Regions from separate parts of the Acidicapsa ligni genome, predicted to be linked through region 2. Evidence: riboswitches for the same ligand, from Rfam matches in the RefSeq annotation. Region 2 holds a riboswitch; the other holds the start of a gene.
The links. Region 2 has a riboswitch for fluoride ahead of OHL19_RS05970 (MFS transporter small subunit). Riboswitches for the same ligand answer to the same signal wherever they lie in the genome.

Region 1: another riboswitch for fluoride. It lies ahead of OHL19_RS04335 (voltage-gated chloride channel family protein); the one in region 2 lies ahead of OHL19_RS05970 (MFS transporter small subunit).

Annotation. Positions count from the first base shown of each region.
Region 1 is NZ_JAGSYG010000001.1:1,086,519-1,104,870, forward strand. Features, by position in the region: gene OHL19_RS04270 (hypothetical protein) at 1-376, shown strand, start outside; gene folP (dihydropteroate synthase) at 472-1,416, shown strand; gene OHL19_RS04280 (acyltransferase family protein) at 1,659-2,714, shown strand; gene OHL19_RS04285 (hypothetical protein) at 2,852-3,190, opposite strand; gene OHL19_RS04290 (nuclear transport factor 2 family protein) at 3,463-3,972, opposite strand; gene OHL19_RS04295 (putative quinol monooxygenase) at 4,071-4,358, opposite strand; gene OHL19_RS04300 (adenylosuccinate synthase) at 4,386-5,702, opposite strand; gene mutM (bifunctional DNA-formamidopyrimidine glycosylase/DNA-(apurinic or apyrimidinic site) lyase) at 6,267-7,157, shown strand; gene OHL19_RS04310 (response regulator) at 8,219-9,223, shown strand; gene OHL19_RS04315 (histidine triad nucleotide-binding protein) at 9,302-9,640, opposite strand; gene OHL19_RS04320 (M48 family metallopeptidase) at 9,659-10,984, opposite strand; gene OHL19_RS04325 (metallopeptidase TldD-related protein) at 11,076-12,836, shown strand; gene OHL19_RS04330 (metallopeptidase TldD-related protein) at 12,836-14,485, shown strand; gene OHL19_RS04335 (voltage-gated chloride channel family protein) at 14,541-15,881, opposite strand; fluoride riboswitch at 15,894-15,964, opposite strand; gene OHL19_RS04340 (septal ring lytic transglycosylase RlpA family protein) at 16,031-16,846, opposite strand; gene OHL19_RS04345 (hypothetical protein) at 16,909-17,097, shown strand; gene OHL19_RS04350 (hypothetical protein) at 17,274-18,224, shown strand.
Region 2 is NZ_JAGSYG010000001.1:1,449,472-1,463,263, forward strand. Features, by position in the region: gene OHL19_RS05930 (hypothetical protein) at 1-177, shown strand, start outside; gene OHL19_RS05935 (hypothetical protein) at 440-673, opposite strand; gene OHL19_RS05940 (multicopper oxidase family protein) at 727-2,325, opposite strand; gene OHL19_RS05945 (phospholipase C) at 2,412-4,031, opposite strand; gene OHL19_RS05950 (YncE family protein) at 4,091-5,110, opposite strand; gene OHL19_RS05955 (efflux RND transporter permease subunit) at 5,120-8,191, opposite strand; gene OHL19_RS05960 (efflux RND transporter periplasmic adaptor subunit) at 8,188-9,420, opposite strand; gene OHL19_RS05965 (TolC family protein) at 9,417-10,802, opposite strand; fluoride riboswitch at 10,818-10,882, opposite strand; gene OHL19_RS05970 (MFS transporter small subunit) at 11,260-11,382, opposite strand; fluoride riboswitch at 11,471-11,539, opposite strand; gene OHL19_RS05975 (hypothetical protein) at 11,637-11,900, opposite strand; gene OHL19_RS05980 (hypothetical protein) at 11,914-12,468, opposite strand; gene OHL19_RS05985 (voltage-gated chloride channel family protein) at 12,566-13,792, opposite strand, start outside.

The sequences.
Region 1 (18,352 bases), 360 kb from region 2:
TTTTGCTGCGCTTGAGGCGCGCTCGCCACAGGCTTTCGATGCGAAAGCGCAGGAGTTTCTCAACCATCCTGACCACTTCAATAGCAGCTACGAATCTGTGTTTACCCAGGCGCGCAAGGCGGGTATGAACGTTGTTATTGTGATCATGCCGATGACGCCTTCCCATGAAGAAGCCTTTTATTCACGGCCAAGCTGGAGCCAATATATGCAGTCGCTCACAGCTCTGGCGAACCAGCGTGATATCCGCGTCATCGATGCCAGCGAGTGGTTTTGCACGCAGCGTTATTTCGTCGATCATCTTCATATGACCAGCGAGGCTGCTCACGAGTTCTCTGTACGCCTGGGCAATGAGCTTTCTCAAGCGGGCAGCAAGTAGTCGTCTGGTTCTGTATTCCTATCTCTTCGCGGGAACAAGCTCATCGCTGCTATTTGTGCTTATAGGATGATCTTGTAGCGAGAGAGTTGCCATCAATGGAACCAACCGGATCAACGGAATCAACGCGGCCATTGCATCGAGTGTTGACGACGTGGCGCACGCGTACGCGGATGCTTGAACTGGGGCGCCGCACGCTGATCATGGGCGTTGTGAATATTACGCCGGACTCCTTTTCCGATGGTGGTCTGTATCTAGATGTGGAACGCGCGATAGAGCATGCGCTTCAGCTTCTGGATGAAGGCGCGGATATTCTCGATCTTGGTGCCGAGAGTACGCGGCCTGGTTCTCGCGCCGGGAAAGATCCGGCGGTGAGTGCAGAGGATGAGCTGGCGCGGCTTCTGCCGGTGCTTGAGGCAATTCTCAAGGCGCGTCCCGATACGGTGATCTCGGTCGATACATACAAGTCCGTGACGGCCCGTGCGGCGGTGGCTGCGGGCGCGGAAATTGTGAATGACGTGAGTGGTTTTCTGTGGGACCCGGAGATGACTGCGGCCTGTGCGGAACTCGGTTGTGGCGTCGTACTGATGCATACGCGTGGCACGCCCGAGGAATGGCGCACGCAGGCTCGTCTGGAAGGCGCCGCAGTGCTGCCGCTGGTGCAAAACGGTCTTGCGGCCACGCTGGAGTCGGCGCAGGCAGCAGGCATCGCTGCGGAGGCAATTGTGCTGGATCCTGGATATGGGTTTGGCAAACGTCTGGGCGAGAACTATGCGCTGCTTGCGCGGCAGGCGGAGTTGCTGGTTTTGGGACGGCCTCTGCTCGTCGGACTCTCCCGCAAGTCGTTCCTTGGACATCCCATGGCGTCCCTATACGGTGCTCCGGGGCAGATACCGGCCGGGTCGCGTGAGACAGCCAGTGTAGCTGCGCTTACGGCGGGTATTCTCCTGGGGGCTTCGATCGTTCGTGTGCATCTGGTGCGTCCGGCTGTTGAAGCTGCGCGGGTGGCGGATGCGATCTATGCAGCCTGGCGGCCTATTTAACCTGAAATTCTTCGAACTTAAGTTGCAGCGACCGGGCCCGCAAGGGGCAAGGGATTGCAGTTGTGTCTCGGGTATACTCACAAAAAAGCTCGCGGTACCCACAGGTATCCATAGGCATTGCTATTGGAGTCGTCGCTACGCCGAGGTTTTGTTCTGGTTGTGTTCGCGAGACACTGAAACAAAAACGAGGGCTCGTACATTCACCGTAGAGCTGTCAAAAGTTATCCAGAGTTGGGGCAATCATGCATAGCAAACGGAACTTTGGGCTCGATCTGCTTCGAACCCTGGCGATTACCTCTGTCTTTCTTGCCCATGGAGTGAGTGCGCTTGATAGCCTCAGCGTCGGAGTCGATCTCTTTTTTGTCTTATCAGGGTTTCTGATTGGCCGGATCTACTTTCGTCAGCAGCGCAGCGGTGATTTCAAGTTATGGGGTTTCTGGGTGGCACGGTGGTGGAGAACGTTGCCTCCTTACATAGCAGCTCTTGGGCTCTTTGTACTGGCTGAGCGGTGGATTCCGGGGAATCCTGTCGAGTGGTATTACCTGTTTTTTCTGCAGACAATCCTGGGATTGAAGGGCTTCGGTCCATCCTGGAGCCTTTGTGTTGAAGAGCACTTCTATCTGGCGCTGCCGCTTCTGGCTCTGGCAGCACAGGCAATTTTCGGTACCAAGGTCTTCAAATGGATTCTTCCGCTGGCCTTCTTTGCGCCTTTAATCCTGCGGGCTGTGTGCATTGCTTATGTGGGCGGAGTGGCTCATATGCCGGATCAGTGGTATCGATTGACACCGTTTCATTGCGATGGCTTGATCGCCGGTGTTTATCTGGCGTATCTGTTTGTCGAGCAGCCGGAGTGGTTTGAAAAAGCGCGCGTCCCGTCCTGGGTATGCGCTCCTCTTGTGCTGGTGGCAATGATCGCATCCCGCTTCTTTGCAGGAAGCATGTTGTTTGAAACGCTGAATGCAACGTTGGAAGCTATTGGTTTTGCGGCATGGCTGCGCCTGGCCTACGACCTTGCGTGGGAACCAGTTTCGTTTGCCGGTCGCACGATGGAGAAGATTATTCGGGGGCTGGCTCTCGCGTCTTACAGCATCTACCTGATTCATGTGCTGGTCATGAGCGATCTGCGCGTTTTAGTGGCTTCCTGGCCGCGTGGAGCTGCCAAGTCGGCATTCATCCTGGGTTTCACGCTGGTTGTTTGCATCGTATTTTACTTTCTGTTTGAGAAGCCAAGCATTGTGACTCGCGACCGTTTTCTGGCGCGACGAAAGCAGGCTCAGGAAGTTGTTACGCCTTCCTGATGCGTACGCCAGGCATGCTGAGCTGGCGGGATGCGATGGATGTGTAGACAGGAAAAGATAGTACAAGCTGAAACAGGAACGCCTGCCAATGCATTGGCAGGCGTTCCTGTTTCAGCTTCACAACTGTTAAATTTTAGTTAAGCCTCGGCTTCTTCCAGGGTGTCGCGGTCCATATCGAACTGCCGTGTTGATGACCACTTTTCGAGATAGACGATGCCCATCAGCAATCCGACGAGGAAGACTGAAACGGAACTGTACTCCATGATCGTAAGCCGAGTATCTTCCTGTGCGGTCTGGTAGATGATTATTCCGTGGACATTGCGAGGAGTCATGCGCAATTCGTTTGGCGCTGGGGATTTAGGCAACGTCTCAAGATAGTCTGTCGAAACCATTGCACTGAATATCAGGCCACCAAGCCCGGGAAGCAGAAAAAGAAGTGCGAAGAATTTTAGGACTGCCAGATTGGCGCGTTTCATATTCGACTCCATGACTTTTCATATTGAACTTGAACCCGTCTTGAGGGTCTGTTCGAGATGAGACAGTCTTTAGTGGGGAATGACGGAGATCCGTTTCACCCTCGCCTGGATGAACTGCTTATGACTAGGTAACGCCCTCTTTTAAGCGCTGTCAACGCATTAAAAAGTAATCGCATTTTAAGAATCAGTAACTATTTAAAGGTTCAAAACTTAGCTAATAATTCGTTTTAGCACCGTCAAAATTTACTTGCGGTTGGACTTATATCGAGCCGTTATTTTCGCTCGCTGTCCTGAATGCGGCTGGCTTCAAAACTCACGATCTTCCACTGACTCTGAGGGTTTCTCACGTAGACGCGCGTGTAACGGTATTTACCGGAGATCCCTTTTTCATCCCTGGTTCCGGTCAACTCAACCTGCGATGTCACTACGGCAGTCAATCCGTAGACGCGAACTTTGCGATCTGAAATTGTGAGGTCTGTCAGTTGAATTGTGCCGGTGCGCAAGCTGGTTACAGCCTGCTCTTTGGTCTGGATTGCACCGTTCGCTGTGATGCCGGTGTAGTCGTCCGCGAGCAGTCCTTCGAGGGCTGTGCTGTTGCGTTTGATCATGGCGGTACGCCAAGCTTCTTCTAAAACTTCAATCTCGTGACGGTATTCGTGACGCTGGGCGCGTGGAAGCGGATGCTGCGCGGGGCCTGCAAAGAGGGGAACTGCGACAACCCCCAACATCAGCAGCAGGAACCCTGCTGCCAGGACGATTCGGAAAGGAGACTTGGCAACCATATTCGTAACGAATCGTAGACTTGGACGCGACTCCAGGTCAAAAGGAATCCGTGGGGGCCGAACCTGCAAGAGCAAAGATTCGGCCCGAAGCCTTATGACTAGAAAATTGCCGTTAGGTTTTCTACTGCCCGTTCGCGCATTCGCTGGTAAAGTCCGCCTACGGCCAGCTTCTGAAAATGCGCAGACGCCCGGTGCGCTGCCAGTGATTCCTGATCCTTGTACTGCTCGTAGATCACTACCGTGTCAGGGTCGTCCTCCACCTGGTGGGGTATGTAGCTGACGCAGCCTGGTTCCTGGCGCGAGGCCTCGGCCAACTGGCGCAGCGTCTCGGCCATGTCTGCGCGCTCCTCGGCTGCAAATTTCAGGCGAACTATAAAGCTGACCATAAATTTTTCCTCTTTCGATGAATTCAGCTACGCGCTTAGAGCTGCCAGGGTATCCGCAAATTCAGGCAGAACCATCGTTTGTTCGCGATCGGGACCGGTGGAGACCATTCCGATTTTGGCTCCGCTTTCCCGTTCCTGAAAGCGCAGGTATTCCTGTGCGGCTTTTGGTAACTCGCCGAATTCGCGAATGCCTTCCGTGGATTGCTGCCAGCCCTTCAGGGTTGTATATCGGGGCACGATCGACTCTAACCCTTGCACATCCGCAGGTATCAGGTCGGTGAATTTGCCGTCAATCTCGTAGCCGATGCATACAGGAATCTCTGCGAGCTCATCCAGTACGTCCATTTTGGTCACAACCAGCCACTCTGTACCGTTGACCTGGTTGGAGTAGCGCAGCAGTGGGATATCCAGCCATCCGCAGCGCCTGGGGCGACCAGTTACGGCGCCGTATTCGTTGCCGCGAGCGCGCAGGGTGTCCGCAGAGCTGTCGTGAATCTCTGTTGGGAACGGACCCTCGCCTACGCGAGTTACGTACGCCTTGGTCACGCCAATCACGGTGCCGATGGCTGTGGGGCCTACGCCGGTTCCGGTTGCGGCGCCGCCTGCGGTAGCTGACGACGAGGTCACAAATGGGTATGTTCCGTGGTCGATGTCCAACATCGTGCCTTGCGCGCCCTCAAACATGACGCTGCCACCCTCGGCAATCACCTTGTTCAGCAGGTTGCCGGTATCGGTCACAAAGGGACGAACCTGCTCGGCTGCCGCGGCGTATTCGTCGAACATCTTCGCGGGGTCGATGGGTTCGCTACCAAAGAGAGCGTGGACGATGGCGTTCTTTTCCGCGCAGGCGTTCTCGATGTGTGTTTGCAAAATCTTTGGATTCAGCAGATCGACGACGCGCAGACCGCTGCGGGCCATCTTGTCTTCGTAGGCTGGGCCAATTCCGCGGCTGGTCGTTCCGATCTTCTGCCGTCCCGGCGCGCTCTCTGCGGCCAGCTCGATCATGCGGTGGTAGGGCAAAATCACCTGTGCACGATTCGACACGTACAACTGGTTGTCCACATCGACACCGAGATCGCGGAGCTTGGAGACTTCTTTCAGAAACGCAATCGGGTCCAGCACTACGCCGTTGCCGATTACGCCTTTGCATCCTGGGCGCAATACGCCGCAGGGAATCAACTGCAGCACGAACTTTTGGCCGTGAATTATCACGGTGTGCCCGGCATTATGCCCGCCAGCGTACCGCGCAACGGCAGCAAACTGCCCGCTCAGTACATCCACAATCTTGCCTTTGCCTTCGTCGCCCCATTGGGCGCCGAGCACTACTGCTGTCTTCGCTCGCATGAAATCCATTTCCTGGGGTTGCCCATTTTTCAGCCGTTCGCCCTCGGTTGACGAAGGTAAACACGGCTTTCCGGGCCAGACCATCCTGCCGGGCCTCGTACTGAGACCCTTTTCGTCAGGTCTTTTTCTTGGAATAGCGGCATCCCAAATCCGGGAGTACCCCCTTGAATGATATACCGGAGTCGCCCGATCGATATCAAAAGGTTTACCGGTTCCTGGTGGTGGGTGGGTTTGGGGTGATTGTCTTTTGGGGTGGGGGAGGCAGATTTTCTTTGGGTGTGATGGTTGGAAGGACAACGGCAAAAGGCTAACAGCTAACAGCAGATTCCCTTCGGGAATGACAGACAGAAAGGCAAGGGCAACGACAACAGCAACTACAAAGGCAAGGGCAACGACAACAGCAACTACAAAGGCAAGGGCAACGACAACAGCAACTACAAAGGCAAGGGCTAAGGGCAAGAACAATGTTCTGAACGTTCTGAATTTCGATACTGCATGCAAACTGACTTACTGCCGCATTTTCGGATGCGTCGAATTTTGGTGGATTCCATCTACACTTGAGAGATGCCTGAGCTGCCAGAAGTCGAAACGATCGCTCGCGGAGTGCACGAGCGCCTCAAGGGAGATCGCATCGTCGATGTCTGGTTTGGCTCGTATCCTCAGCCGTTTAAAACGCCGCCTGCACAGCAGGCAGCCGGGCTTGAGGGCCGGGTGATCCTGGCTGTTCATCGCACGGGTAAGCATATTGTTTGTGAGCTGGGAGATGCTGGCGACCGTCCAGGCTCGGCTTCATCCGATCCAACTGCCCAACAGTCAATGACACAACGGCTAATGACACAACGGCCAAAAGCTCAGTGGATTGTTCATCTTGGGATGACCGGACGGCTGCTGGTGACTACTCCGGATGGGCCGGTGGCGCCGCATACACATGCTCGCCTTACGCTGGCCAGTGGCCGGGAGATGCGTTTTGTGGACCCCAGGCGTTTTGGCCGCCTTGAATTTCGCGATCTGGGCCGTTCGGAGGCTTTTACAGGGCCAGGTTCTGAGCCTCTCACGATTACTCCTGAGGAATTTGCCGATCTTTTTCGGGGCCGCAAGCTGGCTATCAAGGCTGCGCTGCTTAACCAGACGCTGCTCCACGGAGTCGGCAACATATACGCCGACGAAAGCCTGTTTCGCGCGGGAATCCGCCCCAAACGCATGGCAGGCCGCCTCACCCGCGCTGAACTTTTTCGCCTCCACACGGCTTTGCTGGAAGTGCTGCACCATGCCATCTCACTGGGCGGCTCATCGGTTTCGGATTACGTGGATGCGGATGGTGTGCGCGGCTTTTTTCAGTTGGAGCACCGCGTCTATATGCGTACTGGTCAGCCTTGCCTGGTCTGCTCGACGCCTATCCGGCGGATTCTGCTTGCGGGCCGAGGGACGCATTTTTGTCCTGTCTGCCAAAGCTGATCTGGCCTGAATAAACTTCCATCTTCCATATTGTGTAGTTTGCTGAATCTGGAATCTCTTGTTTTTAGAATATTTCGATCCTGGCCCTGTCTGTAAGTTGAACAAAACAATCAATCGTGAGTTTGGCGCATCGATTGCTATATTCAAAGTGCCAGTGATGTGTAGCGACTGTGATTCACTCCAGTTTGCTGCAACTCAATGGGTTCCGGTAAGAGACGGGCGCCAACTAAGAGCGCTGTCCAGCCGGAGCCACATTACCAGAACCGGGGAGTGATCCTAGAATCACCCAACAAGGTTCTAAACTCTGGGAGGCCAGTGCCCAGGAATTAAATTCAGTGATTTAGTTGCGAGAGACAGAGCGCCACACCGCCAAGCGGGTGGCGTTTTTGCCTGTAGGGGCGAAACTGCGTCCCGATTCGGGTTCTGAATAGCCTAAGGCGGTTATCAAGCAGTTATTAATCGGAATCCACCTCTTGCGCTCCCGGGGCGGTAGCTGCAATACTCGGGCGCAGTTGGTGTTTGCTGAGAAGGAAAAGAACAGTTCGATTTGTTTGTCGTCTTGCCAGCACCCCAGCTTCCCTGTACTATCGGAATTGCCTGTAGAGCAGCTAATAAGCGCCTCCTCAGCCGGGTTGATCGGGCCGAGTAGAGCTGCAAGGTTGCGATACAGTCCTAGTACGCTGTTTACCGCGTTGGCTAACATCCACGCGCACTCTACAGCGGAAACCGGTTTTCCGGGAGAACTCAGCAGACAGTGAGTTTCGTGAGGTCCCAGTCGAGTGAAAGCTCCGCATGACCCGCGTCAGGAAGACCAGGCAAGCTTCGAGCGAAAGTCCGGAGCGTCGGAAGCAACAACAAGGCATCCGGCAAGCGAGTCTTCTATTTGTTTTGAACATACCTGCATCGGACGGTGCTGAAATTCGATCCATCTGCGAACTATCATTCAGCAGAAACCCGGTCACTTCAGCACAGGACGTATTGACAGGGTACGCAGCGCCCAGACAGGCCAAGGCTGCAAGCAACCCTTTGGATTCTTTGATACAGCACCAGGAAGTGCAAGCATGACGACAGAACCGACGCAGCCCTCCTCCGAGGCAGGGCCAGCCCAGGCGAGTGCGCCTGGGCAGTCGCAGGGGCATCGGCGCCGCCGACGCCGCCGCAAAACCAAAGCAAATCTCGCAGCTCACCAGAATCAGCCTGGCGTGAACTCCTCCGGACCGAGTCAGCCCGGTCTATTTGAGGGTGCTCAGCCGGTGGCGGCAAATCCTGCTCCTCTACAGCAGGCCCCACGGCCTTCCGCGCCGCAGCAGGGAAGCTCAAATCATGGCCAGGGTCAGGGCCAGAATCAGGGGCAAGGCCAGGGCGGTGGCGGGCGCAAGAAGAAAAAGCCCAGGCCTCAGCCGGCTTTCCAGGCTTCGCCGGGCAACAGCCTCAACGGGGCGAATGGCAATGGCGGCAATGGTGGCGGTCAGGGCAAAAAACGCGGCAAGCAAAAAGGTCCGCGCCAGTTTGTCGGCCCAATGGATCACAGCTATCGCGTGGCCAATGGGAATATCGCAGATGGTCCGCCTTCGACTATTCCTTTTCAGGGCAACGGCCACGGCGCTTATTACAATGACGCTCCGTCGCGTGGCATTACACCAACCATTGCTGCCGATGCTACGACACGCATTTTCTTCTTCATAGAGGATTTGTTTTTCCTGGCGAAGATCCAGGAAGCCAGCCGCAAGCTGGGCGTGAAAGTGGAGTTCGTCAAAGGCGACAAGGAAGTACTGGCGCGCATCACGGACGGACCGGAAAACGAGCGCCCTGCGCTGCTCGTCTTCGATCTGAACAATGCAGCGGCCAAGCCGTTGACGATTATTCCCAAGCTGAAAGCAAAGCTCAAGAAGTCGGTCTCTATCATCGGCTTCCTCTCTCATCTGCAGGGCGACCTGAAGATGAAGGCATCGGAAGCGGGTTGCGACACGGTTATGCCGCGTTCCGCTTTCTCGCAGAGCCTGCCTAACCTTCTCCGCCGTTACGGTATGGAAGAGGAAGAGGATAACTATCCGCAGCCGATGTAAATCGAGCTGCAAAAAAGCAAGAGGCGCTTCCGCTGGGAGCGCCTCTTGCTTTGTATTGAAAGCGAATCTGGCCAGAATTTAGCCCGGAGGCCAAGCCATGCTGCGTCCACCGAGTAGATGAACGTGCAGATGATCGACTGTCTGGCCGCCGTCTTCGCCGGTGTTGATGACGGTGCGATAGCCGCGTGTCAGGCCCTTTTCTCGCGCGATTTCAGCCGCGACCCAATGAAGATGGCCTACCAGGGCGGGATCTTCCCCGGTTATTTCGAGGAGCGAGGCGATGTGCTTTCGAGGGACGACCAGCACATGCACTGGCGCCTGCGGAGCAATGTCCGCAAAGGCGTAACACTGCTCGTCCGAGTAGACCTTTGTTGAGGGAATGCTTCCGTCGATGATCTTGCAAAATAGGCAGTTCATAGCCTCACCAGTGTATCCCTACGGTTTGGAAAAGAACGTCGGCGTTTGCCCGGCAGCCCAGGGATCATAGTGCGCCGCAAACGTAGACCGGCTCTGAATGGATGGATGATCCGAGATCCAGAATTCAACAAATTTGTTTGGATCTGGATCGTCGAGATATACCTCACCCAGTTGCTGGAACGCGGCAACTGCCGTTCGCTGCGGATCGGCTACGATGCCGTGAATCGCCTCCTGGCCGTAGACATCGGCCTCATGCTCGATGTGCCGGCTGGCGAAGCTGGTGATAGGCTCCGTCGCTACCTGCAAGGCCATTACTACCAGAAGCAGGACTGTGAGGCCGGGCAGGCTGCCAATGGAATCGACATGCCAGCGTACTCCAAACCGGCGCACCAGCCAGGCGCTGAGGCTGGCGGTAAGCCAGAAAAACATGAACATCCCAACGGTTGCCAGCGCTAGTCCTTTGGGAATGTGGTTGAGTACGTAGTGTCCGCTCTCATGCGCAAAGGTGAAGAGAATTTCGTCCTCGGGCATTCGGTCGGCTGTCGTATCCCAGATGACAATTCGCTTGGAAGCACCAATGCCCGTTACGTATGCATTGAGTCCATTGCTCTTTTCGCTGGCTTTCATCAGAAACATTCGTTCAGGCGGAATGCTGGTGCCGGTGCGAGCGACGACGCGCTCCAGATCGCGAACCAGTGCGGGATGTGACTGCGCCAGCGGTTCGTATGTATCGAAAAGCGGTTCGACCAGAGCGGGTAGCAAAAATGTTCCCAATAGCATGATGGGGACAGCGGCCGCCCAAAACCACAGCCAGTAGCGGCGTTGGGACCAATCCCAGCGCATCAGGCCCAACGCCAGCATGAGCAGGGGAGTTTCGAGAACCACTGCCAGCCCCAGGGCTTTCGCCATATCCAGCAGCCACGCGCCCCAGCCTTCCACGCTGATGCCGTAGTGGAGCGAAACCGCGTGTCCAGCGACGGCGAAGGGAATCTCGCCCACGATAAACACTGCAATTACCAGCAATGCTGAGTAGATTCCGCCCTGTAACCACCAGAGCCGCGACCTGCGCGCAACCCAATCGGCCAGTTTTGCGGCGGTTCCGCTGGCCAGTAGCAACCATAGGACTGCCAGCCCCCAGAGTTCGAAGCCGAAATGCAGGAAAAGCCGCTCCCGCCCGAGCACTATGGCCTTGGCCAGCTTGTCTGGAGGCAAATGGTAGGTCGTATAGGCTTCGCCGGTTCCTGGGCTCTGCGCAATCAGGGACGAAGCAAGCGCGATTCCTATTCCTGCAATGAAAAAACTTCTTCTAAAACTCTGTAGCCACTTGCTGCCGCATATTCTCACGTCTTCAACTCCACCCTGCCGCACTATCTGCGACAATAAACGCACAGAAACGGTTTACGCTTGCCTTTCTCACCTACTCATGAAACCAACTTTGCTGGCAGCTCTTAGATTGCTTCCTGGCGGCGTCCGGATCGGGCGAATCGCCGGTTCCTGCGCCCTCCTGCTTCCACTTACTTTATCTTCAGCGCTCAAGGCGGAGCAGCCATTGCCGCCACTGCTGGATACCATGACCGGCGAGTTGACTCGCGCCATGAGTACCCTGGGCAAGAGCACTGAGAACAAGGCCAGCGAAAAGCAGATTCCGCCTTACTTCCTCAGCTATTCCGTTGCAGATGCGACCGGGGTGACTATTCGCGCTCAATATGGTGCGCTTGCCGATTCGGAGAGCAACCATCAGCGTGTGGTGGATGTGCAGGTCCGCATTGGTGATCCCAAGCTGGATAATACCCACGGAACGCATCGCGCGTCGGCTGTGAACACGCTCCAACTGCCGCTGACCGATGATCGCGAAGCGCTGTCGCGTTCGCTTTGGCTGGCAACGAACAGTGGCTATGGCGCCGCGCTGGATAACTATCTCCGCGTCAAGACTGAGGCCGAGGTACGAGCCAAGGAAGAAGATTCCTCTGGAGATTTTTCTACGGAGTCAGCGCAGGTAAGCGTGCAGAAGCCCGCGCCTGCGCCGATCGTCAACAAGGCAGCGTGGGAAGATCGCGTTCGATCGCTCTCGAAGATTTTCCGCGAATATCCCGATGTTTATCAGAATGTGGTCATGCTTACAGCGCAGAGTGAGACGGACTACTTTGCATCGTCTGAGGGTTCGCGTCTTGCCAGTCCGCATCAGGCGGCGCGCCTTATTGTTTTCGCTGTAAGTCGCGCCGACGATGGCATGGATCTCTTTCGCGCGCAGACATTCGAGGCTGAAACAGTCGACAAGCTGCCCGCGCAGCCTGAACTTGAAGCGGCCTTTCGCGAACTGGGTAAAAGCCTTGAGGATCTTCGCAAAGCGCCGTTGACGGAGCCTTTCAATGGTCCGGCGATTCTCTCGGGTCGTGCTGCTGCGGTCTTCTTCCATGAAGTTCTCGGCCATCGTCTTGAAGGACAGCGACAGCGCGGTGATGAAGAGGGGCAAACCTTTACCAAGGAAGTGAACAAGCCTGTTCTGCCAAGCTTTCTGTCGGTTTCAGATGACCCAACGCGTACATCTTTTGGCAGCACGTGGCTTAGCGGCAGCTATGACTTCGATGATGAGGGACAAAAGGCGAAGAAGGTCGATCTTATCCAGGATGGTGTGCTGAAGACCTTCCTCATGTCGCGTCTTCCGATTGCCAGCTTTAGTAACTCCAATGGTCATGGCCGCGCCCAGACTGGCCATGTTCCCAATGGAAGACAGGGCAACCTGATCGTGACGTCAACCAAGTCTGTGCCTGAGCCCGAGTTGCGCAAGATGCTTATCGACGAAGCAAAGAAACAGGGTAAGCCATACGGTCTCTACTTCGAAGACATCTCATCGGGATTTGCTGTAACTACGCGCAGCTCGCCACAAGCCTTCTCGGTAATACCGCTGGTTGTTTATCGGGTATATGTCGATGGTCGTCCTGATGAACTGGTTCGTGGCGTCAGCATCGTTGGCACGCCGCTGGCTGCGATGAAGCGTATTCTCGCTACGGGCGACAAGAGTGAAGTCTTCAATGGCGAATGCGGTGCGGAGTCCGGCTCCATTCCAGTGTCTGCTGTGGCCCCGGCTATGCTGCTTACCGAAATCGAAACGCAGAAGCAACAGCAGGGAACGCAGCGTCCGCCAATCCTATCTAATCCCAGCGCAGTTATTGCGGCAGCAGGAAAGGGAAACTAATGAAGAGATTCGTAATCCCTTTCGCAGCCCTGGCGCTTCTAACATCAAGCCTCATTGCAAATGCTGAGCCTAGCCGAGCCGATGCGGAGAAAGATCCCGTTCTCAAGGCAATGCTGGCTGAGCTTGATCGCAGCCGTGAGCAGCTACAGCTGAAAGGTTTTGAGAAGCCGTTCTTCATTCAGTACCGCATTGAAGATATCGAGGACTATCAGACCAAAGGCGACTTTGGCGCGAGTGTTGGTGAAGACAATCATCATCAGCGCATAGCCCGCATCACGGTTCGCGTCGGCGATTACAAAACGGATAGCTCCACTGCACGCGGCGATGGGGCTGTTCAACTGGCCGCGCTGGATAACGATCCACTGGCTCTGCGCGCCTCGCTTTGGCAGGCGACGGATCAGGCGTATAAGGATGCGCTCTCAGCTTATGCGCGCAAGCTGGCCCAGTTGAAGCAAGTGCAGACTCCGCCACAGGCCGATGATTTTTCGCATGAGTCGCCTGTCATTTCGCTTGAAGATACCGTGAGCCTCAAGGTAGATGGGCCGCAGTGGGCCAGGCGTGTCGCAGCGGCCAGTGGCCTGTACCGCACAGATGCATCGCTTAAAGCGAGTGAAAAAGATGTGCAGTATGCCACGGCTATGTTCCATGCGCGGGCTGCAAATATCTACCTGGTCAACACCGAGGGCACCATCGTTAGAAAGGGACAGACCTCGTTTGAGGAGTCCTTTGCTGTGGGTACGCAAGCGGCGGATGGAATGCATCTCGATCGCTCTTACGCCAGTAACGGTGAGGTTCTCAAAGATATTGATTCACCGGAGGCTTTCACCGCACATGCAGTAAAGCTCATCGCGTCGCTGTCTGATCTGCGCAAGGCTCCGCTTGTCGAAGAGGAATATCACGGGCCTATCCTGCTCTCTGCAGATGCCTCTGCCGACGTTATGCATGAACTCGTAGCGCCTAACATAATTGCGACGCGTCCGGATCTTGGTACTGAGGCTCGCACGAAGGGCGCGTTTGCTTCGAGTTATCACGCACGCGTGTTGCCTGAGATTTTCAGTGTTATCGACGATCCGGGACTGCGTACTTTCAAGGGCAAAAATCTTGTTGGAGCGTATACCGTTGACGATGAAGGTGTCATCGCTCAGCCGGTAAAGTTAGTCACGGACGGACGGCTTGAAAACTACCTCATCGGGCGGGAGCCGGTGCGTGATTTTCCCAAGTCGAACGGTCATGGGCGCGCTGCCCTCGCTGGTCCCGCGTATCCAGCTATCGGTGTTTTGCAGGTCTCTGCAAAGGACGGGATCGACGATGGCGAACTCAACAAGAAGCTGCTTGCGCTCGCTAAAGATCGCGACCTCAAGAGTGTTTATTTTGTCGAAACTCTCGGCCCAGAACTTACGCCACGACTGCTCTATCGAGTGAGTGTCGATGGTACGCGTGAGCTGGTTCGCGGAGCTACGCTCGACGATCTCGATCAGCGGACTTTGCGCTCTGGCATTGTCGCTGCAGGCAAAGAGCCTTTCGTGGCCAATTACATCGGAGCGGTGCCTGAGACCGTTCTCGCACCGGCTTTGCTTTTTGACGATGTAACTGTTCGCCGGGCCAATGAGAAGAATGACAAGCTGCCGTTCTATCCGCCACCGAGCTAAAGAGCTTTGATTATGCCAGGCTGTTTTTGCAGCCTGGCATAACTGATTACTTAGATTAATCAGAGTTAGGCGGCGTTGCTTCGGCACGTATCTTGTCTAATTCAGATGTTGAAAGGCTATCCACGCCGTGCCTCCAGCCGTGTTTGCTGTGGCCCAGCCGCTGCGCTGAATAAATGCCAGCGTGCCCTGAAAAAAGATAGCTTGCTACGCATGCAATCACCGCATAACTCCCTGCTTCAACACCGAATAACTCAATCGCCATGAGTGAAGAGGCAATCGGGGTATTTGCTGCACCGGCAAATACTGCCACGAAACCCATTCCTGCAAGCAGACCGGGTGGCAGCGGCAATATCCACGCAAGCGCATTCCCCAGGGTCGCGCCGATAAAAAACAGTGGTGTGACTTCGCCGCCCTTGAAGCCAAAGCCCAGTGTTACTGCGGTAAACAGGAGCTTCGCTGCAAAATCATATGCGGGCAGATGTTGCGAAAACGAATCCACAATCATCGGAATACCGAGTCCGATGTATTTTGTCGTTCCTATCGAAAACACGGCTGCCGCGACAATCGCGCCGCCTACAAAAGGCCGCATTGGCTCCCAGCGGATTGTCTGCTTGCTCCACTTTGTGATGGTGTGCGTCAATCGTGCAAACAGCATGCCCACGAGTCCAAAAGCTATGCCGGCAGCAATCGCTGCGAGGAAGCCAATCCAGTTCATGGCGGGGATTTCTGTTACTCGATAAGCGGTATGTTGAACGCCCCAGGCATGGGTCGCGTAATCCCCTACGAACGAGGCTACAAGGCAGGGGAAGAGGGCGCTGTAGCCGACGCTGCCGATGGCCAGCACTTCAATGCCGAAGATTGCGCCTGCCATCGGCACTCCAAACACGGAACCGAATCCGCCGCTCAGGCCAGCCATTAGTAGAATGCGCCGGTCCCGCGCGTTTAGCCCGAGAGGCCGCGTCAACTGGTCCGCCAGCGAAGCGCCTGTCTGGAGCGCGGTGCCTTCGCGTCCGGCCGATCCGCCAAAGAGATGCGTGATCACCGTACCCAGCAAAATCAGCGGTGTCATGCGCAGTTGCAGGGTAGCTTTCGGGTCGTGAATCTCGTCGATGATGAGATTGTTTCCGCGCTCAACGGACTTGCCGAAGTAGTGGTAGAGCAGACCGACGGCGAGCCCTGCAACGGGCAAGAGAGCGATCATCCACTTGTGGCTTTCACGCACATCTGTCGCCCATGCCAGTGAGACCAACAGCAGTGCTGAAGCTGATCCGGCGAGCACTCCTACCGCCGCGGCAATCAATAGCCAGCGGACAAGGCTGAGGAATACGCGCACTTGTTCTAAACGCATGGGACCGGCGTTTGCGAGCGGTGCGAGACGAGCAAAGATTTTGGGCAAGTATCCTCCTACAGAATCGTAGGAGTCATCAGCATGCGCGGGTTGCGCAGCGGTTCGGGGCGAACTCCATCACCCTGAGAATGTACCCGTAGAGTACCAAGCGTCTTCGATCGGGTCAAACAAATCCTGCGGTTGAGCTATCGGCGAGATCAGTCCAGCCGTACCAGGTAGGCATCGCCTTCGACTGGCCTGATTCGCTTGGCCAGCATCTCTGCCGACTCTCGGTTATCACCAGCAGGACGAATTCTCACCCAGTATCCAGTTGGTCCGGAAAAATCGATTACCTGTGCCGTGTTGTACTCGCGCTCCAGTTGCTCATGCAGCTTCACAGCTTTGCCCTCGTGCTCAAACGCGCCAATCTGTACGCACCAGCGGCCGCCTACGTCGATTGATCGGGGGGCTTCATACACATCCACACGCACCGTTGCGAGACCTGCGCGATATACGCCTGTGGCCTTTGCCGATGCCATGGAAAGGTCGAGTGTGCGCCCCTGTACAAAGGGGCCGCGATCCGTCACGCGCATTGTCGCCGACTGGCCTGTCTTCTCGTTGGTCACGGTAATCAGCGAGCCCATGGGCAGTGTGCGATGCGCCGCGGTCATTACGTTTTGATCGAATACCTTGCCATTGGCACCAACCCGATTATGGTAGGGCGGTCCGTACCAGCTCGCTACGCCTTCTTCGGAATAGATTGGCTTGTGACTCGCCACGTATTGCTCGTCATCGGCCGTAACTACGCTCGGTGGAGGAGGTGCGGGCGCTGGCCTGTAAGACGGTTGCCGGGACTGAATCGGTGGGGGCGCGGGGGCGTTTGCTATGGGAGCGTATTGATGATGGTGGCAGCCTGCGAGCCCGGCCATCATGAGTCCGGTGATCATGAGTGAGGCAGCGCCCAGCAGCGCGGATCTGCGCCTTGTTTCACGCTGCGGCAGCATCTCTGCCACGGCATATTGCCGGGCACTCAACGCGCGGACCCTTCGCTCGTACTTGTACTCGAACTCGGGGCATCTGATTTAGGCGTGTATGGATGCAGAGTGTTGGCCAGCTTCTCCAAGTGCCCCGCCAGCAATCGCAGAGCGCCGCTCGACTCTCGCCTTACCTGTGGAACCACGACTCGGTCAACGTAGGCTACTGCGCTGCGAAGTTCGTAGGCAACGTCATCGACGGCCTCTTCGACACGCTGGCCAAACCCGCTTCCGTACGGATTTCGAGATGAAGCATAATCCTGCATATACGATGCGACCTCGCTTTAAGTCTGGGCATCGCGTGCGCTCTAGTCAATGGGTTTGGCGGCGAATCGGGCTTGCGGGGTGCCGTAAACATTACTCCTGCGCGGGGATTTCCGGAGCGGGCTACCTTTTTCACTTTTTTTACATCGAAAGGTGAAGCAAGATGAAAATGATTCCAGTGAAGCCCATCAAACTCAACGAAATGTTTTTCTCCACCGCTCCCACAGGAATCTCTGTGGTCCTTTTCGGTTGCCTCGTATTCAGTTTTGCAGCTCCGACGATGGCGCAGGAGGCGCATTTTTCCACGCCTGAGCCTGCCGAACTTGTGTCGCTGTATGAGGCATCCGCTGCCCGAGAGCCTGCTCCGCTACTGGTTACGGACGAGCAGCAGGCTGCACCCTCCAATACATCTTCCAATGCATCCGGCAATCTGCCGGATGAGCCAAAACCGGCGAATGCGCACACGAAAAAAGAGTGCCGCTTCATGCCTTGTCCGTGGCCGAATATGGATTGGTACAAGAGCTTTGTGAATGGGCCCCAGGTGAAGCCACTTACGCCAAAGGAAAAAGGCTGGCTGGCGCTGCGGAACTTCGTCGACCCGTTCAACGCTGTCACGATTCTTGGCGAGGCGGCCATCTCGGTTGGCGCGGATTCGCACTCTGCCTATGGCCCGGGTATGCCGGGTTTTGGACGATACGTGGGCGTCAGCTACACAGAGGATCTGACCGGGGAATTTTTCAATACCTTCCTGATTCCGTCCATCATGCACCAGGACCCGCATTATCACCGCATGCCTACTGCGTCCTATCAGCGCCGCATCTTCCACACGGTTGCGCAGGTGGTCTGGACCCAGGGCGACAATGAAAAAGGCATGCTGAACTACGCGAACCTGGTGGGCTACGCCATCGACGATCAGATCGCCAATCTCTATGTGCCGGGCCGCCAGACCAACGGAAGTGCTACGACCCAGCGCTACTTCATTGGACTGGCCACGGCACCGATCTCGAACCTGATCAGCGAATTTCTCCCGGACATTGCCAGCCATATCCATGTGCAGGTGGTTGTTGTGCAGCGCATCGTTAATCAGGTGGCTCTGAAGAACAATTCTGACTAGGTCATTTCTCCTAACGGCATATTCTGCGCGGTATATTCTGCGCAGCGTCTGCCTGCGCGGCTTTTCATCAAGAAAAGCCGGCACTTTGCAAGTGCCGGCTGGTACATTGCAATAGGAGAAATGCTCCA
Region 2 (13,792 bases):
TCTCTCATGGGGTTCGTGTTGAGCTTAATCGGGGCGTTCGTCAAACCCCAGCCTGAATTCGCATTCGGCTATGCATTCTTCGGCATCCTTCTTTCTGCTAGCCTCTTTGCTGCTGCCGCGGAATATCGCCGAAATGGTACGCAACACTTTGAACGTCGGGATAATGACATCGATTAGAAGCAACGGAGAGACTTATTGCTGGACAGGATCTATCAACTAGACGCGTACGAATATCGTTTGAGATACGCACTCCGGACCATCATGCGCGACCGCATCGTCAATGAGGGGGCCTTCAACAACTGCTTCGAAATGGGAGATGGAGGCAGGATCATTCTGGCCATCCTAAGGCGCGGCTTAAAAAATCCAAAGCTTCGCGTCGCGCTAGAAGGCAGCCATGTCATCGATCTGAATTCCTGGCTAATACGTTACCCGGAGTTCGTCATGAGATATCAGGAAGGTGGTAAGCGTCCGTTTGTCGCCGTATAGACGGACTTCCGGAAGCAGTTGCGGCGTAGGTCTCGGAACCAACCTGCAAACCTATCTCCGCCAGCTTCGCGTCGGGGTGGCAGTAAAGCGCTCGGCGTATCGTCGAAATACTCATCACTGGCTCGTCCACGAATAAATAAGCAGCTTGCGCTCCATCCTCAAGGCCCGAGTTCGTCATGGGATACAAGAAGACGATTCCTCCGAGATAGCAGTCAGGGAGTCCCAGGGATAGTCTTGAGTCTATGCAATGACTTGATAAGGCCGCATCATGTCGTTAGCCTCATGCTCCAAAATATGACAATGCCAAAGATATCTCCCCGAGTAGCCGTGGAAGGGTACGATGATTCGGGTGACCGTTCCTGCAGGGCATTGGACTACGTCCTTCCACCCAAGCTCATGAGGTTCAGGGAGCATCGACTCCCCCGTGTATCGCAGATTTCCGTCTGAGAGATAATCGTAGGTCGAGAAACTCCTCCGATCGAGAATTTGAAAACGCACCAGATGTAAGTGGATCGGATGAGTGTCTTCGGTCAGGTTGATCAAACTCCATATTTCAGTGGAATCCAGTTTCACGATCTCGGTCACGGGCTCTGCCCAATGCTTGCGGTTCAGCAACATGACCATCGCTTCGCCATTGTCGCTATCGAACTCGTTCAGGGTCAGCTCACGGGTCCGCACCGCCTTCGTTACATCGATCCGCTCGATCGGACGCAGCGCCATGGGAATTTGGTTATCATCGACTACGTGGTCACTGCCAACCCGGAACTGCATCAGCTGCAGATGATCGCTCATCAGGACGACAGCTTGACCGCGTGCCAGGCTAAAGTCCACGACGATGTCTGTGCGTTCGGCGGGAGCAAGCACCAGCCGCTTCATCTCCACCGGCGCAGAGAGCAGCCCCTGGTCAGATCCGATCACCTGAAAGCTCTGCCCATTCGAAAACGCAAGCGAAAAGAACCGCGAGTTTGCCGTATTGGCAATCCGTAATCGATACCGTCGCGGTTCGACATCGTGATACGGCTGGACCTTGCCGTTGACGATCATCGCATCCCCGATGAACTCCTGCGCCCACGCGCCTTCGTCGGGCGGATTCGGGTAGTAGAGCTGGCCGCGAGGATCGAAGCTCCTGTCATAGATCAGGAGCGGCAACTCATATTTCCCGGCCGGAAGGCGAAGCTTGTCCTCCACTTCATCGCGGATCAGATGCCAACCCATCAGGCCGGCGAATACGTTCATCCGGCTCACGCCCATCGCATGGTCATGCACCCATAGCCCCGCGGCGTCCTGATGGTTCGGGTAAAAGCACAACTTGTTCCGGCCGGGACCAAACCAATCTTCGGGATAGCCATCGCTGTCGGACGGCACGCGCGCACCATGCATATGTGCCACAGTGCGTGTCTCGGGAGCATCCTGCATATGAGGCATTGGGGCGTCGAGCGGCAGGAAGTGTTTCTCCGGCAACTCGTTCCACCAATCGATGAGGACGCCCTCGGCGCTACGGGTCTCAAAAACCACCGGAGCAGACGTTTCTCCATAACTCCACATCCGTGCCGGCGGGAGGTCACGATGCATGCTGCACGCGATCTCACGGATGTGGACGCGATAGTACGGAGCATTGACCGCCCGATGGATCTCTGAGGAACGCCGTCCGGCGGCGTGGAGGCGTTGCGGGAGTGGCAGAGGATCAACAAAAGCTTCCAGCTTCGTCGCATCCATCGTGCGAGGACGATGGGCAGGTGTTTCTTTCCTTCCACCCATCGCCATCCCGCCGCGTTGCATGGCGCGCACTTTTCTGCCGAACAGTCCGCTACCCGCGAGCATCCATCCTGCCTGTTTCATCAGGCGTCTGCGAGTCCACCTCTTCACCACTACCCGTCCCTCTGTTGGCCAGCGAATACTTGTCGCATCCGTCGAATCTCTCGCGATTACTTTGCCGAAGAAACCTCTCCCGTCTCCGGGTCGAGAAGTATTTTTCGCAGGTTTTGCGGTTTGCCCTTACTGAAGTCCAGCATACCCTTCAACGAGCCCGCCTTCTCATCGAAGGAGCCACCACCGAGACGCGCGCCATTCAGAAACGTGTCCTCAATCAGTCGCAGGATGGAGGTCTGGTCGGTCACGCTGTGGTCGACGTAGTTCGGCCTGGCCCACGGAGAGATCACAAGCAACGGAAGACGAGGGCCGTATCCACAGCGGCCAGCCGCGTGTTTTGTCTCGGGGCTAATGCCTCCTAGAGCGGTGGACATATCGCCACACTTGCCGGCGCCGCTTAGCTGGTCCAGTTTCGATTCGGAGCCATTCACCAATGGCCCCGTGAGATGGTCATACCAACCGTCCGAATCGTCGTAGGCAATGATCACCACGGTATGCTTCCACTCCGGCTGCTGCTGAAGGAAGTTGATCATCCCGACCACAAACTTCTGTTCGTCCAAGGGTGTCGAATATCCCGCGTGACCGTCCTGGTAGGCGGGTGCCTTCAGGAAGCTGACGGCGGGGAAGTTGCCGGCCTTCACAGCATCGACAAAATCATGCAGGTCGTACTGATGATTCGCGGCTCCATCCTGATTGGTGCCGATCGTCGCGACCGACTTCGGGCGAACATGTTCCGGGTTAGCGGTCGACTTGTAATACTGGAAGGGCTCATGATGCGGCAGATAGTCCCGCTTATTCAGCCCGGTCAGAGAGACCGAGCTGCGACGACAGCCCGTTGTCCCGTTGGGATTCACCACCGACAGGTCGAACCCTCCCTGGAAGAAACCCCAGGAGATATCCGCCTTGGTCAGCAGATCACCAACATTGCGGCCGGTCATATGAACCAGCGCGTCGGACGTGCTGGAGCAGACATCGCCCGATGGCTGCGGATCGGCGATGATGGTGAATCCGCCGCTCCCATCGGCAACGATGCCGCCTTGCGCGTTCTGGTCATTCACCACACCGTTCGTCTGGCCGGATGCGAGACTGATCGCGCCCGGTGTCGAAGGGCCAAATACCGTGTCAAACTGGTGGTCGCTCATTGCGTAATGCTGCGCATAGTTCCAGTACGCGGTCACCGTATTGCCGTCGTAGTACCCCATCGTCAGGCCTGTCGTGGAAGGAACTCCCGCTTTCTCACCGGGAATGCGCGGTCCGTCTGCGCTGCCAACCGACTTGGGAAACAGATCCATCTTGCCGCCGTCGTATGCAAGTTGTTCGGCCTGATAGTTGTGGTCCTGATCGGCAGTTGCCGCCTGATCGCGGCGGAGCCGGAACGGGTTCGCGCGACCGTTGCCATTCTCTTCATTGAGAAAATTGGGATTCCGGGTCAGCAGATCGCCGGAGAGACCCTCTACCTCCGGCGTCCCTGGCTGCGGAATGAACCTGGGATCTCCCGGTGGATTCAGAGCGACCGGATAGGTGGCGAAATAATGATCGAAGGAGACGTTCTCCTGATAGATCACGACGACGTGCCGGATAGCGTCTTTGGGCAGCACTTCGCTGGCACCATACATCGGAGCCGTCGCCGAAACTACGGTCGTAACGACCGCGACAAATTCACGCAAACTCTTCACCGCTCTCTTCTCCACTTTCGCGCCTTCGTATGCTGCATCAGATAATCGAATTTATTGGGCTAATGCACATCGAAGACATCGATGTGGGCCTTTTCGGCCTTTGAGGATGGGATCGCGAGCAGATATCTTCGTTGCCCAGGCAGCAGCAGCCCAGTCTTTGCGTCCTTCGCCGTGGCGACCCGTTGGATCAGCTCCACATGATTGGAGCGGGACACGTCATAGACATTCAATGAGCCGTCTCCGGGAACGAATAGCCGATTTGCCGAAGGATCGAGGTCCATATCATCTGGATCGGGTGGCGTCGGGATCGAAGTCTTTACCGATCCGCTGTCAGAATCCAATACGAACAAGACACCGGGATCGCCACACACGACAAACAGCCGATGATGTTCCCCGTCGAAGATGATGGGCGAGTTTTTCTTACACCCTGGGATCTTCCACGTCGAGATCCTTTGCAAGCTGTCGGCGTTGAAGATGCCGACTGCATTCTGATCGGCGAGATTGACAAAAAGCCGGTTGGTGGCGAGATCGAGAGCCATCGGCTGGAGGTGAAGCGCGTTCACAGTCACCGATTTCACGATCTCGCCCGTATCGGGGTTGATCGATTGCAGGATCGAAGAGGACTGATGCACACGATCGCCGCCAGCGGTCACATAGAGGCGCTTGCGCTGCGAATCGAAGAGGATGCAGTTTGCGCCTAGAGCAAGCTTGAGCTGACGAGTCTTCTTCAAGGTGACCGAGTTCACCAAAGCAGAAGCATCCGGGCCGCTGTCGGTGACCAGGATGGTTGAAGAGCCGGGACGCACGAGGATGCTGTGCGGGCTTTGAAATCCGGGGATATTCGCGATCCGCACCGCTTTCTGGAGATCGATCACTTCGATGCTTCCATTGTCTTCAGCAGCGACAAAGACCCTCTTTCCGACAGAGTCGTAGGCAAGATGATCGAATCCTCCCTGAACATTGGGAAGCTCAATCGATTGGGAGAGTCGCAGTATCGGCCGGCTCTCTGTCTGGCCGAGCCCAGCCATTGAAATGCTGGTGAGGACAATAGTCGAGAAAACGAAAGTCGAAACCTTCACGCCGTCACCTCAAAGACCTTTCTTGCGCAGGGAGTAGAAGAGCGCCGGTGTAATCACCAACGACAGGATCATTGAGATGACGACGCCCCCGATGACGGCAATCGCCAGCGGCTGAAGCAGCTGGGCACCGGAACCGACTCCGATTGCCAGTGGGAGCATTCCACAAACGGTGGCAAGCGCCGTCATCAGGATCGGGCGAAGCCGCCGGCGGCCGGCATGGAAGATCGCATCCCGAAGCGCATAGCCCTTCCCCGTAAAGTGGCTTTCGGAGTCCAGCATCAGAATTCCGTTCTTGTGCACGATGCCGATCACCATGATGATCCCCATAAAGGAAGAGATATTCAACGTTGTCTGGGTTATGAACAATGCGAGGAGACTTCCCGAGGTGCAGAGAACCGTCGCGATCAGGATCGCAATGGGATGGGAGAAGGACCGGAACTCAAATACTAGAATGATGAAGATCAAAAGCATGGAAGCCAGCAGGACGCGTGTGAGGCCGCTGAAGGATTCCTGTTGAATCTGGTACAGGCCACCAAACTCGATCTCTGTCCCTGGGGGAAGTTGAACTTCTTTATAGAGCCGTCGCTGAATCTCCTTCATCGCCGATCCAAGGTCCCGTCCCTCCAAATGTGCTGTTACTGCATCGAGGTTGCGAAGGTTTTCGCGATGGATCTCAGTTTGTTCCGGAGCCATCTCTTCATTGACCAGCGTGGAGAGGGCTACCGTCTTCCCCGTCGGGGACGTAATCAACTGGTCCTGAAGGTTCCGAAAGGAAGCACGATCTGCCAACGGATAACGCACGCGTAAACCGACGAGACGATCTCCCTGAATGATGTTCGACGCAAGCTTTCCGTCAAGAATCGTGGACTCGATATCGGCGATGTCACGAACGGAGAAGCCTGCCAACCCTGCCCGCTGCGGATCGACACGGAAGTTCATGCTGGGACCGATGGTTACGGTCTGATTTTCTACATCGACAACCCCCTTCACCTTCGGGAGCCATTCTTCAATGGACTTTGCTGCGGCTTTATAGGCGGCTTCATCCTGGTTGTAGATTTTGATTTCGATCGGTTGCGGGGACCAGGCGAGATCGCCTACGAGATCTTCGAGGATGTGGGGGAATTCAACCTGGATCGCAGGCTCTGTGTGATTGATCTTTTCCCGCAAGTCGGAGGTCACCTCCTCCAGCGAACGGGATCGCTTCTTCTTCAATTTGATGAGGAAGTCCCCGGTGTTGGGCTCCGCAATCGCGAGGGCGAGACGCGCACCGGTGCGCCGCGAATAGCTCTCGACCTCCGGCGTTTGCCGAAGAAATTGCTCGACGTGATTCAGGATGCGGTTGGACTCCTGCAGAGAGGTTCCCGGGGGCGTTCTGTAGTCCAGAACAAAGGCTCCTTCATCCATATCCGGTAGAAAACCGCTCCCCAGCCCGTTGTAAAGCAGAATACTCAGGACCAGGATTCCGGCCGCGATGTACATGATGGTTCGGGTATGGCTAAGACTCCACTCCAGGAGGCGCTCGTACTTTTCGGAGAAGAAGCGCAGGATTCGTCCCTCCTCCTGCTTCTCAGCCTCTTCTATCGTGGCGACACCTTCGCGCCGGTTTGGCCGAAGAAAGATCCCAGCCAAAACCGGCGTAAAGAAGATCGCGAGCACGAGCGAGGCGGCGAGGGCGGTCACGAGGGTCATCGCGAGCGCCCGGAAGAAGACGGCGGTGATGCCTCCAAGAAAGACGAGAGGGACGAATACGACGATGGGAGTAAGCGTCGAGCCAATGAGCGCAGGCGTGAGCTCCTGAATCGCGGTCTTCGAAGCATCCCAAGGGGAATTTCCGAGTGCCAGGTGAATGGAGATATTCTCAACGATCACGATGGCATCGTCGATGACCACGCCGATACATGCTGCAATACCTCCAAGCGTCATGAGGTTGAAGCTCATGCCTGTGAGCTTCATGAATACGATCGCGATCAGGACGGCGATGGGGATGACGACCGCGGCGACGATGGTCGTACGCCAGTTCTTCAGGAACAACAGGAGAACAATGACCGCGAGAAACAAGCCAATCACGATGCTCTCTGTCACACCGTCGATCGATTCGCTCACAAGCTGCGATTGATCGTAGTACGTCGACAGATGAATACCAGGCGGGAGTGACCGCTGCGCCTCCGCCAGAACTTCATTCACCGATCTCGCGATCTGGACGGTATTTCCGTCAGGCTGCTGCAAAACATTGACTAGCACCGAAGGCCGGCCGTTTGCAGTAACGATGTTGTACACCGGCTCTTCGCCGGGTACGACGGTGGCGATGTCTTTAATCTGAATGGGTGTGCCTTTGGACACATCCACTACCACGGACTCGACCTGCTCTTTGCTCTTGAGCATCCCAGTGACCGTGGTGAGGTAGAGATGATAATTCTCCTGAACCATCCCTGCGGGCTCGATAATGTTGCTGTTGCGTATCGCGTCCACGACCTTGGTGAGGGGCATATTCAGCGCGTTCAGCTTCGCTGGATCGACCAGGATGTGGAACTCGGGTTTGCGGCCCCCAACGATACGGGTATCGGCAACTCCCGGAAGGCGGTACAGGCGCGGCGCCAGATCGTAGTACGCAAGCGACCAAAGGTCAGACAGACTGCGCGTCTCCGATGTAATGCTGAAGCCAACGATCGGGAAGACCGAGAATGTCAGACGGTTGACATAGAAGTGCGCGGTGGGAGGCAATGTCGGAGCGATTTGCGCGATCCGGCCCTGCACCAGGTGAAGCGCATTCAGGATGTCTACATCCCAGCGAAAGAAGATATTGATCTCGGTCGAACCTCTTCCAGTGACCGATCGCACCGTTGTCACGCCAGGGACAAAGCGGACTGCCTCTTCGATGGGCCTCGTCACAGTCAGCATTTGGACATCGGTTGGGGTGATGCCGTTATCCACCAGGATGACGATGCGCGGGAAGTTCGTCTCCGGAAAGATTGAGACGGGTATCGAGGGGATCATGAGTGCGCCCGCGACGGCAAAAGTCAGCGCGACCAGCACGAGCGCCCGCCCATTGGATCTTACGAACTCTGCGAGCCGTCCGGTCATCGACTCACACCCGCCGGATTGACCTCTGTGCCGTCGGGCAATCCATATTCACCTGCGGTGATGACGACTTCGCCCGGCCTGACCCCAGAGAAGATGCGGACGCGTCCATCATCGAGAGCGACAGCTTTGACCTCTCTCAGATGAGCGATGTGGTGCTCATCGACGATAAATACTTTGGCCTGCTGAGTTCCTTCTTCGAACTCGACAGCGGATGCAGGCAGGACGATGGCGTTCGAGGCTTGCCCTGTAGCGATCTTCGCTGCACCAAAGAGCCCGGATTTAAGGACGTGGTCCTGATTGGGGATCTCGCACCACACCTCAATGGTGCGTCGGGCGGGGTCGACAGCCTGATTGACCACTGTCACCTTTCCGAAGCGCATCGTGTTGTTGATATCGCTGACAGAGAAGGAGCAGGCTTGACCGGTCTTGATCTCCGCGGCATCGTCGGCGTTGACCTGTGCCCGGGCAACGGCAGACGAGAGATCAACCACGGTGAACATGGCGGTTCCAGGGCTTGCGAGGTCACCGGGAAACACGAGTTGTTCTGTGACTGCGCCGTCGAAAGGGCTCCGCAACTCGGCGAAACTGAGATTCGCACTCGCGAGCGCTTCCCGCGCCTGCGATTGGGAGAGCGAATTCTGTGCCATGCGCAAATCCTCAGCGCTCGTATGCTTCTCCATCACATCGAGGTTCACGCGTGCCGCCTCGTAGTTCGCTTTCGCTTGAGCGAGATCGGATTCGCTGATCTGCAGCTCTCTACCCGAGATTGCGCCCTGGCCGAACAGCTGCTTGCGGCGGTCGTAGACCTTTTGCGCCAGATCCAGTGCCGCAGTCCTCGCGTTGAGCTCGCCGCGTACCTGGGTGAGTTGCGCGGGAATCGTGCCGGACTGCGTCCGCTGGAGCTGCGCTTCGGAACTCGAAACCGCCGCGGCGGCATCGGCTCTCTGCGCAGTGAGGTCCCTTTGGTCAAGGACGGCAAGCAGTTGCCCCTTCTTGACCATCTCGCCTTTGTGAACGAGTAATCGCTGGACGGTTGCCGTGATCCGCGCCGAGATATGCGCCTCCGATTTCCCTGAGATAGAAGCGGGTGCGCTCACCGAGAGAGGCACATTCGCCGTGACAACCCTTTGTACCGACACATTCACAACAGGCTTGGTGTCAGCCTTATCGCCCGACTTGCACCCCCACAGCAAGAGGCTCAACAGTAGTCCCGCAATAGGCCGTTTCATTGTCCACTCGCCACTTTCAGCGCCGATTGCGCATTGAGATAGTTTGCCCGGGTCGTATAGAAATCGATTTGCGCCTGCACCAGAGAACTCTGAGCCGAGACCACTTCAAGCGCTGTTCCTTCGCCGCCTTCAAAGCGGAGACGGCTCAAATTCAGATTGCTTCTCGCCAACTCGACCTGGTGCTCTGCAACAGGGATTTGGGCATAGCTCCCGCTAACCTGGCTGAGCGCGTCCTCATACTCCTTCGAGAACAGCCTCTTGCCGAGATTCATCCCGATCTCGGCTTGACCTGCGAGGGATTGAAACTGGCGTTGTTCGTTACGGGCTCGAAGGAAGTCGAAAACCGGGATATCGAGATGAACAAAGCCGGCATAGCCTCTGTCTCTACTGGTGACGTGCAGTGAGTCGATGCCATACTGAAACCCCAGATTGAGCTGCGGCAACATACGCGCCCGCGCCTGTCGAGCATCCGCTCGAAAGCCTTCGATCTGTGAAGAGAAAAGTTGAAACTCAGGCCTCTTGAGGTAAGGATTCTCCAGTTGGGGAAGGGATGGAGCCACGGGCAGGCTGTCGAGGTCGTCTGCAAGAACAAGAGGCGTTGCCCCATCTGTGGTCCAGAATGAGGCGAGATCATGGTTCGCTAGCTCTGCCTCCAAGGTCATCGCCTGCGCCGTCCGCTCGAGCAAGGCACTCTCTAAGGACGCTTTGGTCAAATCCGCTTCGGATGCTTCTCCGCCACGCACTAACTGGCTAACCTTGCTCTCAAAGTCTTTGGCCGCCTGCAGATTTTCAGTTGTCGAGGAGGCAAGTTGCCGGGCGAGCAGAAGGTGGTAGTAAGCAACAGAAACGTCCCGCTGCAAATCTCTCTCACTGATCACGACATTCACTTCGGCGGAGTGTCTGTTGGCCGAAGCGCGATCATAGATGGCACGAAGCCTTCCCGAAGTATCGACTTCTAGACTCGAGGTCGCCAAAGAGGAATACTCGCGCACTCCGTTGAGAGCCACAAAGCTGAAAGCGTTCCTGTCATAGAGGAGCGGGCTGTTATAGGTGAACCCATTCGAAATGGAGAGCTGTGGAAGGAAATTTGCTTTCGCGCCTCTCACTACGAATTTTGCGGCGTCCAATTGAGCGCGCGCCTGCTTAACGCTTGAGGGGGCATTCTTCGCCAGTTGAATGCATTGGGAGACGCTGAGAGGTTCTGTTGGAGATTTAGCTTGGACCGCTTGCCCAAGAGATGTGGCTCCGGCGAATACAAAGAGGAGACACAGGAGGACCTGAAAGGGTCGGATCGTGGGGGATTTGAGATTCGCCAGCTTGCAATGAGTCAGCGGCCGCTCTGAGCGGCCGACCGGCTCCAATAACGAATTCCTAAGACGCAAGAGGGCTCCTCAATTTGCACCGTAGGAGTCATCAGCCAGATTTCCGGCGGTTGCGGTGGAACCCCATCACCCTCGAATGTGAACCGATGCTATCAACTCTGGATTGCAAAATCAACGAACCCGGAAGCCTGCGCTCAACAGGCGGCCGCACTGCGTTAGATACTTATTATGTAAGTACCGACGAAATCATATGGTTCTCGAGGCTACATTCCACAGCTCATACTTGCTCGGCAACAGCCAAGGCACGCTCGATTCACTGCTCACGGCTCAAACTCAGCAAATCGCTCCGACGTTGGTGTCGGTCGCGGTTGTCTCCATACGCCGCGCCGCGTCTCTGGACATGGATAAGGTCGAGGATCCGTGCATGTGCTCCCGCCGCAGAATTGAAATGCTCAAATGGGTAACCCGTCTTCAGATCTCCAAATGGCGGTTATATGTTCAACGGGCAGAACATACTTCAGCGCCGGATGAGCGCCATCGCAGAGTGCAATGTCTGAAAGATACCCCAGAGAAATGGGATCATCACAACGGTCCAGGCTCCGATAATCTTCCAATTAGGCGTTCTTGCTTTAGCTTCCATCTTCCCTCCACTTCCTCGTTCGGCAGCAGATGCTGCATGTTCATCGTCGAGGCAATATGGCAGGACTAAAAATGAAAATGACTCCGGCCAGTTGCCAGGAGTCATCAGCCTCCCATTTCGGGAGGCGGTTACGGTGGATTCCATCACCTCTCGACTTTCGCCGAGTGCAAGAAAGTTAGCACGCGCGCGGAGCAATCGGCAAGTGACTGCTCCCTGCGACGTCGGCTAGACGGGGAAAATATAGGGGGCAGCTTTTACTGGATATCAGCCTGATCGTTCTTCTTGACACTGGGCACATGCGACGCCCAAATCCGCGCATAGCCTGACTTCCTCCATTCGAAGAAGCCCATGACGAGCAACGCAGCGAAGAAGCCTCCGCCCAACAAAAAAATGGGCCCCCGTTTCAGGTAGTACTCAACGACGCAGAATGGAAAGCCGAGGATACCCGCGCGAAAATTGATCTGGTTAAATCTCGACATCTGCTTCGGCTGGGGCTTATTGGTCTTGTCGTTTTCCATAGTTTCTCCTGCCCTACCGATATAACCCTCTCTGCCCGGCCAAAAACTCCGCGGCGTGGCCCAGGACGCCCCACCCCGCTCCCTCGATGTCTACCCCTTGTTGCTCCTGCAGACTGCGGATGAGCTTATCGCGGTAACGGGCAACCGCCCTATCGATCACAGGCGTATGAACCAGCGAGACCTGTTTCCGCAACTCAATGCTGTGCGGAATACATATCTCCCCATAGGTGTTCAGCCAATGCACCGTTGATAGTGTCTTGAAGGAAGCGCTGACCAGTCGAAGCTGTGTCCCATCTTCCTTAGCCAGCCGCAGGCAGATATCACAATCCATGGTACCCCCCAGCGACGCAGAAGAAAGCAGGTTCAGAAATACCTGAGACGCATCGAGACGATCATGGATCGCCGCGATTGCCCATGCGTGAAAGTTACAGATACCCTTGGGCCTGGGGTCTAGACTCGCCTGTACACACTTGGCCTGATAGTTTCGCATGTAACGGCAGAGCGGGCAGCCAGGTCCCGCGATGGCATCGAAAACTGACCGGTAAGGCTCGATTTTATGAGGCCTCATACTTGTGGCCTCCTTCGCTTAGGAGTACCAACTCTTCCAACAAGGAAGAGCTTCGATCTCGGAACGACGCTACAAATCCTACATCACGAACCATGGGTTAGTCGTCGTCGCCCTTCTTCATAAAACTCTCCGAGTGCTCAATCTCGAGAGCTGCTTCCAGCTCTTCCTTCTCTATCTCCGCTTCGTACTTCGCCTCTTCTCCTCGCAGAAAGACGGTGCGAACGGTCTTGAGATGGTCGCGATTGTGTTTCAGGAACGATTGCAAATCCTCTTCCTCGCCTACGAGCTCCAAACACTGCGGCAACCGCGCTGGAGGCATGTCGCTTGTGTCCATGACTAGATCCTGGTTCTTCAGGTATCCACCGATGACCCGATGCAGAAGAGCCTGCTCGATCCCATGGTCTTTCGCCTGGCGAAGCAAATAAGCGCCGAGACTCTGAGGTGCAAGTTTCTTCCACCACGAATCGGCACGCCGCATCTCCGATGCGGAAAAATAGAGCCTGAGTACACTGAGATGATCCATACGACTCCCTTCCATAAAACCGAAATTATCGATCTCCGCAAGGAGATCGTCATCAGGTCCTTCTCGCATCTTTGCCACCAACGCGAGTGACATACCTTCCTCTGCGGAATGATCGAGGTGTTTACTGCGACCGACGCGCTGCGCATGATAGATGCCGGCGTGCCCGGAAAACAGGTAGCTGACCACACAGGCGATTCCCGCATAGGCACCCGCTTCCGGCCCAAAGAGTTCCATCGCCATCAACGTCGATGAGATTGGAGTATTTGCTGCCCCGGCGAAGACGGCAACAAATCCCATCGCCGCGAGCAAAGACGAAGGCAAAGGCAGAATGTGGGACAGCGCGTTACCTAAGGTGGACCCGATGAAGAACAAAGGTGTAACTTCACCACCCTTGAAGCTGGCACCGAGCGTGACCGCGGTAAATGCGAATTTGCCGGCAAAATCATAGACGGGCAATTTGCTATTGAAGGCGGCCACGATCGTCGGTATGCCAAGACCGATATATTTCGTGGTTCCCAGGCCGAAGACGGCAGCGGTGACGATCAGGCCTCCGACAAACGGACGAAACGGCGCCGAGGCGATGTATTTCCGAGCAAGGTGGGAGACTGCGTGCGTTGCCTTCGCAAACGCCATACCCACCAAACCGAAAGCCATGCCTGCAACCATCGAAGACAAAATGCCGATGATGTTCAGTTGGGGAACGTTGGTCACATGATAAATCGTGTGGTGGACGCCCCAGGCTTTGGTTACGAGGTCTCCGATGAAGGCTGCGATAAAGCAAGGACCGATAGCGTCGTAGCT